2 linked regions of the Ketobacter sp. MCCC 1A13808 genome follow. The protein of the gene in region 1 interacts with the protein of each later gene in a pairwise test. Links are inferred from orthologs where the notes say so. Each region holds a gene or a part of one and is shown on either strand. Other genes may lie near its edges.

Region 1 (3,729 bases):
ATGGAAGCAGACCTGCCTGCCAGCGAGGTTTAACCTTCCAGAATCACAAACGCAACGGCCTGCGCCTGCTCATCCGACAACGACAAATGGATTTGAGTGACGCCCAAAGCATTGGCCTTTTCCTGGGTGGCTCCACTTAACTCAAGAAACGGAGCACCCAAGCCATCATTGCGAACCGTTATTTGTTTCCAGGTAATGCCTTTGGCAAAGCCGGTACCCAATGCTTTAACCAAGGCTTCTTTGGCGGCAAAGCGTTTAGCCAGAAAGGCCGGGCCGTTCTTTTTAGCCACAAATTCGTCGTATTCAGGCTCTGTCAAAAGGCGTTTGGGAAACTTCGCCCCCATTTTCTCCATTGAATCACGCATACGCTGCACTGAAACAATGTCGGTGCCAATACCGATAATCATTGGCGGGCTTGCAGCATCAATTGCTTCATATCCTGTACCGCCGCCTTCAGCCCGGTGAACATCGACCGGGAAATAATGCCATGGCCGATATTCAATTCATTTATCCCGGGTATCGCGGCAACCGGAATGACATTATGGTAATACAACCCATGCCCGGCATTCACGGTCAAGCCCAGCTCTTGCGCCAGCTTTGTACCTTCAACAATACGATTTAGTTCATCCAGCTGCTGCTGGCCACTGCATTCGGCATACCGACCGGTATGCAACTCGATAACAGGGGCCGCGACCTGTGTTGCCGCCTCAATTTGTTTCGGATCCGCATCAATAAACAGAGAGACCTCACATCCCGCAGCGCTGAGTCGTGAAACCGCTTCACGGACCCGTGATAATTGACCCGCTACGTCCAGCCCACCTTCAGTGGTAAGCTCTTCCCTTTTTTCAGGCACCAGACAACACAACGGCGGACGCACTGACTCGGCAAAACCAATCATCTCGTCGGTAACCGCCAACTCCAGGTTCATCCGGGTATTTAACGTCTCCATCATCAAGTGAACATCCCGCTCCTGAATATGGCGGCGGTCTTCGCGCAAATGTATCGTAATACCATCAGCGCCGGCTTCTTCCGCCAGCAACGCCGCTTGCACAGGGTCCGGATAACGGGTACCGCGCGCCTGCCTTAGCGTCGCCACATGGTCCACATTCACACCCAATAAAATTAATTTGGAATTGGTCACGATTGCCTCAATTGAGTAAACAATTCTCTGCTCCGCAGAGGTTTATCCCCCAGGTGGGGTTGCAACGCCAAGCGACTGAGCCGTTTGGCGGCTTTCAGAACGTCGTTATCTTCATACTCGTTACGCTGAATTGCAAGTAGCTCGGCCCCGCTAAAACAACGTACACTGAAATCACCGTGACGGGGTCGCACTGCAATCGCGCCAAAACCCTGATCCGGCTGGTATAAGTACAGCCGTTGCGAATGAATTGGCTCACCGCTGCTATCCAGGTGCAAATCCAGCTCATAACCCAGCTCGGCTAACAACTGATGCTCAAAAATACGTAACGTAGGTTCCAGCGCACCGCACTGCAAATTCACCAAGGCTTGCCAGTAATAGTCGTAAAGGGCGATTGAAGGCTCTTCTTTATAAAGTAAGCGCACCAATAGCTCATTAAGATACAGTCCGCTATAGAGTTGAGATCCGGTCAGACCAAAACCGTTCTGCGCAGGCTCTACCTGCAGCCCGGTTCGCAATTCGTTGCGGCCCTGAAAGCGGACCAATAAGGGGGAGAATGGCTGCAACATGCGCGCTTTCGCACCCTGCTTGCCCGACGCTCTTACACCTTTAAACAATACGGAGACACGACCGTGATCCCGTAAAAAGAAATCAGCGATCAGGCTGGTATCCCGGAATGGCCGGCTATGCAGCAAAAATCCAGTATCGCTGCTAGTATTGGCCATCGTCGTAGCCCAGGCTACGCAGCGCCCGCTCATCATCAGACCAGCCGCTTTTTACCTTGACCCAAAGCTTGAGCATGACCTTGGATTCTATAAGCGTTTCGATATCGGTACGGGCATCAGAACCTACCTTTCGCAGCCGATCCCCCTTGTCACCGATTACAATACGTTTCTGACTGGATCTTTCAACCAGTATCAGGGCACTGATATGGCAAATCTGCTTTTTGTCGTATTCGAATTCCTCGATTTCCACGGAGCAGGAATAAGGCAACTCCTTACCCAGCTGCCGCATCAATTTTTCACGTACGATTTCTGCCACCAGAAAGCGGGTAGATCGGTCGGTTACCTGATCTTCGCTATAGAAATGCTCACCTGCCGGTAGACGTTTGAATATTTCAGTTTCGAGAGCATCCAATTGCTGATTGCGCAACGCAGATATGGGCACGATAGCCGCGAAGTCTCTTTTCTCTGACAAGACCTCTATATGCGGCAGCAACTTTTGTTTTTCTTCCAGTGTATCAACTTTGTTAATGGCCAGAATCACCGGGGTAGGATTGGACATCAGTTTACGCAACACGTAATCATCACCGTCATTCCACTTCAAGCCATCCACGACCATCACAATCACGTCGACGTCTTTTACCGAGCCGGTGGCAGCCCGGTTCATCATCCGATTAATCGCCTTGGGTTCGCTTTCATGAATACCCGGCGTATCCACATAAATAGCCTGTACAGAGGTTTCGGTACGAATGCCGATAACACGATGGCGGGTAGTTTGAGGCTTGCGCGATGTAATACTGATTTTCTGACCCAACAGATGGTTCATTAATGTGGACTTTCCCACATTGGGCCGACCTACAATTGCGACATAACCACACTGGTTGCTGACATCAGAATCCGTCATTTAATTATCCGTTCCAGGGTCAGTTTCAATAGAAAGCGTTGCATCTTGGTTCCCGGCATTTTCCAATTCAGCCAGCATTTTTCCGGCGGCAATCTGTTCTGCCTGTCGCCGGCTTTGGCCTTTGCCACGAAACACTAAGCCGCGCTCAGAAACCGTGCACTCGACTTCGAAATGTTGCGAGTGCGATTGCCCGCCGATATCCACAATCTCGTAGCCGGGCAAAGCAAGTTTACGGGACTGCAACCATTCCTGCAGCCGGGTTTTATTGTCTTTGGTCGTATCCTCCAGCGACAAGGTTTTGAGCCGGTCGGCATACCACTCCAACACTTGGCGCTTGCAGGAAGGCATCCCCGCATCCAGATACATGGCACCAATAATCGCTTCCACCGCATCGGCCAGAATCGAATCCCGACGACTGCCGCCGGATTTCAATTCACCGGGTCCGAGTAAGATATAAGGCCCTAACCCAAGCTGTTTGGCAACACGGGTCAAATAAACCCCCTTAACCAAACTCGCCCTGAGGCGACTTAATTGTCCCTCCCGCGCATCCGGAAACTGTTCAAACAAAGCCTCCCCGATAATAAAATTCAAAATGGAGTCACCCAAAAACTCCATTCTTTCACTATTATGCGTACCATTGTGGCTACGGTGGGTTAGGGCGAGCTGTAATAGATCGGGCTGCTGAAATTGATAGCCAAGGGCAGGCTGCAAGTCTAAATAACTATTATGCATATTAACGGTCAGCGTTTTGCTGAAAAACTCGCTTCGTGATGGAACTTGACCATAGCGTCAATGTTGCCGTACATCGGAATTCTACGCTCATACACCACGTCGATTTTTACCATGCCGTCTTCTTTGGAAATCACCACCTCTTCTGCATCCAGCTGCACATTGTTTACCTGCAAACGCTTGTTGATCGTTTTACGGATTTCTTTAGGGGCCATGGAGCGCGTGGCGTCTTCTTC
Region 2 (4,624 bases), on another replicon or contig:
TCAAAAGCCCTGCCGTTGCGCTCAAGGGAGATTCTTATTGACCCGTCTTGCATAACTTCTTCAATGAGGCCGACATCTTGTTGAGGATCACCAAGAGAACGACCATTCACGGCCAAAATCAAATCCCCCGGTCGTGCGCCTGCCGCGGCTAACATGGGGTTTGCACTTTCAGAAACACGATAACCACGGCCATTATTTGACGCCAGCCCGAACTGAGTCAGTACTTCAGACGGGTTCTGATCCAATTGTTCACGTAAAGCGCCCACCATCTGGCCGGTCATGGCTGCCTGCATATCCGCTTGCGACAGACCACCACCAGCGCCGGGTCGTGAGCCAAATGCCTTGCGACCACTATCTGACCCGGAACGACGCATCAAGTTTGCGGAACGCGCATCACGTCCACGCGCGGTTGACCCAGCTCGGCTCATGCCCGCTCCTGCGTTCTCAGGAAAATAAAGTGCTTCCAGCAAACCGTTGCGGTTCAAAAGTACACGGTCAGGGTGCACTGCTTCCAAAGACACATTACCGGGAACCTTATCGCCAACACGGTACAGAAGACTTTCTTTACGGGCTTCTGCAATCATGGCGGAAGAGCGTTCTTTATCGGGCGAAACGAAAACAGCCTGCAACTCCAATGCAAGGCGCGTTTCAGGAGCATCCACATCTGTGGTTTGAGTGGTTTCGACCGGCTTCGCTCCTTCCTTGCCGAAAAGACTCCACAAAGCGATAGCCGATGTATCGACCTTGCTGCCTTCGGAGCTCACCGGCATACCAGCCGTATTGCCATCCCCGTAAACCGAGGGGGCATCGCCAACAGAGGTATCTACGAACAAATACACTATCTGCACCAACACATAGGCAATAGCAATTACCAGGACGGCACACGCCAGTATGTTGCCTTTACTCACCCAAGGATTGGTTTGGGGATCCGCTGTCAATGTAATCTCCTGCCCTTCTTAATTCTTATTCTTATTCTGGTTCTATGAACCTCACTTTAACCGATGGTTCAACGCATACGAATAAGACGGTACTCTTCAATAACAGATTAGCATTCTTCAATAACTAAATATCAGAATGGCAGCGGTTGCTGCATATTTACCAAAACTTTGTCGTCACTACCCGAGGCTTCCATACCCGCAAGCCTTAACACTCGCTGTAACACTTTTACACTCGCGACACCATTTTCAAGCAGTAATCCCAGTTCGCCCAACGACTTATTGCCCTTTGTTTCCGTAAACGCCAGCATCAAATTGCCTTCGTTTTCGGAAAGCTCACCTTTCACCGGTGGAAAATCGATGGGGTTGCTTCTGCCGCGGCCGGGCGCAGTAACCATACCACCACCCCATGTTATCTGACCTTCGGCTGAAGATACCCGGTTTCCGCTTATATTAAAGCCGACTTGGTTCACTTTTAGCGCACCACCAGCGGACACACCGAATTCTCTTAGCATCTGATCCAGCATTCTGGCCTGAATATCCCCGTTAAGGTCGTTTGCACCCTTACCCCAGAGCCCTGTGAAAGCATCACCGGTCAGCTGGAATGCCTGGCCTTCAACCCGCAGCCCTAAACGGACTTCGCCCAAAATCAAACGGAGGGCCTTAAGGTCCCAATCTATAACTACCGGCCCTCGCAACGCAGGGTTGCGCAGATTGGCTACGGCATAACCATCCCAAACACTGCCACCGACTCTTTCGACCTGAAGCGGCAGACCTGCCAAAGAGCCTGAGGCGGCACGCCACAACAAGCTTGCTGGTAAGAACAAAATAGCAAAAACAATAATTGAGCAGACACCAAGTATAATCAGGTTGCGTAACTTCATAATTCGACTGGAAGGGCTTCCTCTCCTTGACGGCTCTTTTGAGCTTTATCTTATTCTTATTATCTTAAGCGCAGCAGCAGCTTAACATAATTTGTTCACGTCTCCCTATGCCAGAGAGGACATTCAAGCTAGTACCTGTTAACACTATTGCAAACAAATACTCATTCAGTATGGCAGAAATCCCGCCTAAGTCTTTGCTTCAATAAAACAATTGAAATACGCCGATTCCCCCGACCCAGTCACTTGATCAAGTGACTGGACCAAATTCCGGTATCGGGATGCACATCAGAACGGAATATCGTCTTCAAAGTCAGCACCAGCAGGCGTACTGCTACTCTGAGCAGGAGAAGAAGAGGAAGACGGTTGCTGCGCTTCGGGCATCTGATCGTAACCATCAAAACCGCCACCAGAATCACCACTTCCGCCACGAGAGTCGAGCATTTGCATTTCTGAGGCCACAATTTCAGTGGTGTAGCGGTCATTTCCGCTTTTATCTTGCCACTTGCGGGTTCGTAACGAGCCTTCAATATAAACTTTGGAGCCTTTTTTCAGATATTCGCCTGCAATTTCTGCCAATTTGTTAAAAAATACAACGCGATGCCACTCTGTACGCTCCTGCATCTGGCCGCTGTTTTTATCTTTCCACGTTTCGCTGGTCGCCAAGGACACGTTAGTGACGGCCCCGCCACTGGGCAAATACCGCGTTTCCGGCTCTTGCCCCAGGTTGCCCACTATTATTACCTTGTTCACACCGCGCTGTGCCATGAAACTCTCCCGCTTCTCTATATTGCTGTATGCTTTTGTGTATTCGAAATAAATCTTATTTATACGGAGGCTTGGGACAATTGCAACAATTGTTCTTGATCCAGCCGACTTTTATCCACTTTTAAATAAGCCATTTTGTCCTCGACGATCACGACGGCCTCCTCCACCCCCGCAATCGCCATAAAACGCTTGACCCAAACATGCGTATCCAGGTCAGAAGCATGGCTCAGCTGTAACGTCAGGCTATGTAAGTTTGGCGGCTGCCTCATACCTAAGGCAAATAGAAACCAAACTGCAATCAACCCGCTGCCAACCATATAGACTGCGGCACCATCAAAATTACCCAATAACCAGCCACCGCCTGCACCGCCTACGAAAGCGCCCAAAAATTGGCAAGTGGAGTAAACGCCCATTGAGGTGCCTTTGTACCCCGGCGCAGCCAGCTTACTCACCAATGACGGCAGCAATGCTTCCAGCAGATTAAAGCCCCAAAAGAACACAAACAAGCCTAACAGAATTGATACCAGGCTATGATGCCACAGACTGATAGCCAGGAGTGACACCACCAACAGTGCAATTGCGAACAAGAAAACCTGTTTCACCTTACCTGCTTTTTCCGCCATGATCATAAGCGGCAGCATCAGAATGAAAGAACCAAACAGTACAGGAAGATAAACCAGCCAATGATGAGTGCTCTCGATATTAGCCTGCCCCACCAACCAGCTTGGCAATACAACAAAGCTTGCCGTCAACACCATATGCAGCAGAAAGATTCCTAAATCGAGGCGCAGTAGATCGGGATTTTTCAGAACATCGACAAGATTATCCATGACGGGCCGGGTATCACGGAACACCCGCCGACTATCCGGATCCGGAACAACCCACACAGTGACTGCGATCCCTCCTACAGCCAACAACGCCGTTACCCAGAAAAGCCCCTGCAAATGAACAATACCGGCAATTACCGGACCTATAATAAGGGCAAGAGAAAACGACAAGCCAATACTCGCGCCCACTAAAGCCATGGCTTTGGCGCGCTGATCGTCACGGGTCAGATCTGCCAGCAACGCCATAACTGCGCTGGCTATGGCACCCGCTCCCTGAAGGGCTCGGCCGATTATCACGCCATAAATTGATTCGGACTGCGCCGCAACCACGCTTCCGACACAAAATACAATTAACCCTAATATAATAACGGGCTTACGACCAATACGGTCAGACAATAAGCCAAAGGGGACCTGCAACAACGCCTGAGTCAGACCGTAAGCACCTATCGCGAGCCCAATTAGCTGAGGGGTCGAGCCCGCCAACTGCTCACCATAAATGGCAAAAACAGGCAATATCATAAACAAGCCCAACATACGCAACCCGAATAGGCTGGCAAGGGACCATGTGGCTCGAGCTTCTGAAGAGTTCATCAAAAAATCTTATCCGATCAAATTGGGCAGGATTCTACCACTGATACCCTCTCTCCCGAAGTGCTGGCGCTGACCAATGATCCACAAAGTACATTTAGTTTGTGTAACAGGCCCTTTTAACCCTCTTATCAGATCCACAATCCGGCTCAAGCCATCTATTAAGTAGTTCCCGCTGTACAATCCCTTTATACTTGCGGGTTTTCATTGGCGGGGGTAACGATGGACACCATCCAAGTACGTGGCGCACGCACTCACAACCTAAAGAATATCAGCCTGGACATTCCGCGCGACAAGTTTATTGTCATTACTGGCTTGTCAGGTTCAGGCAAGTCCTCTCTGGCCTTCGATACGCTTTACGCAGAAGGTCAAAGACGTTACGTAGAATCCCTATCTACCTATGCCAGACAATTCCTGTCATTGATGGAGAAGCCGGATGTTGATCATATTGAAGGGCTCTCTCCTGCCATATCCATAGAACAAAAAAGCACCTCTCATAACCCCCGATCCACTGTTGGCACCATCACTGAGATCTACGACTATCTGCGTCTTTTATATGCCCGCGTAGGCACTCCTCGCTGTCCAGACCACGACCTTCCCCTGGAAGCACAGACCATCAGCCAGA

Evidence for each region. The genes of interacting proteins can lie anywhere in the genome.
Region 2: the proteins of recO (region 1) and ssb interact in binary tests that used the Escherichia coli proteins (3 or more experiments, as listed by UniProt). The link is inferred for Ketobacter sp. MCCC 1A13808 from one-to-one orthologs.

Annotation. Positions count from the first base shown.
Region 1 is NZ_VRKW01000020.1:36,903-40,631, forward strand. Bases 1-3,000 are described here. They hold recO (DNA repair protein RecO), read right to left. Parts: upstream 1,864-3,000; coding sequence 1,138-1,863; downstream 1-1,137. Other genes in these bases: FT643_RS21355 (response regulator), read left to right, coding at 1-33; FT643_RS21360 (holo-ACP synthase), read right to left, coding at 30-407; pdxJ (pyridoxine 5'-phosphate synthase), read right to left, coding at 404-1,141; era (GTPase Era), read right to left, coding at 1,850-2,764; rnc (ribonuclease III), read right to left, coding at 2,765-3,000. Also shown: more of rnc, read right to left, coding at 3,001-3,496; FT643_RS21385 (DUF4845 domain-containing protein), read right to left, coding at 3,505-3,729. UniProt on the Escherichia coli protein: Involved in DNA repair and RecF pathway recombination.
Region 2 is NZ_VRKW01000019.1:17,418-22,041, reverse strand. What follows is about bases 845-3,836. They hold ssb (single-stranded DNA-binding protein), read right to left. Parts: upstream 2,585-3,836; coding sequence 2,105-2,584; downstream 845-2,104. Other genes in these bases: FT643_RS20975 (MFS transporter), read right to left, coding at 2,644-3,836; gspN (type II secretion system protein N), read right to left, coding at 1,070-1,819; FT643_RS20990 (type II secretion system protein N), read right to left, coding at 845-938. Outside these bases: more of FT643_RS20990, read right to left, coding at 1-844; more of FT643_RS20975, read right to left, coding at 3,837-4,002; excinuclease ABC subunit UvrA, read left to right, coding at 4,222-4,624. UniProt on the Escherichia coli protein: Plays an important role in DNA replication, recombination and repair. Binds to ssDNA and to an array of partner proteins to recruit them to their sites of action during DNA metabolism. Acts as a sliding platform that migrates on DNA via reptation.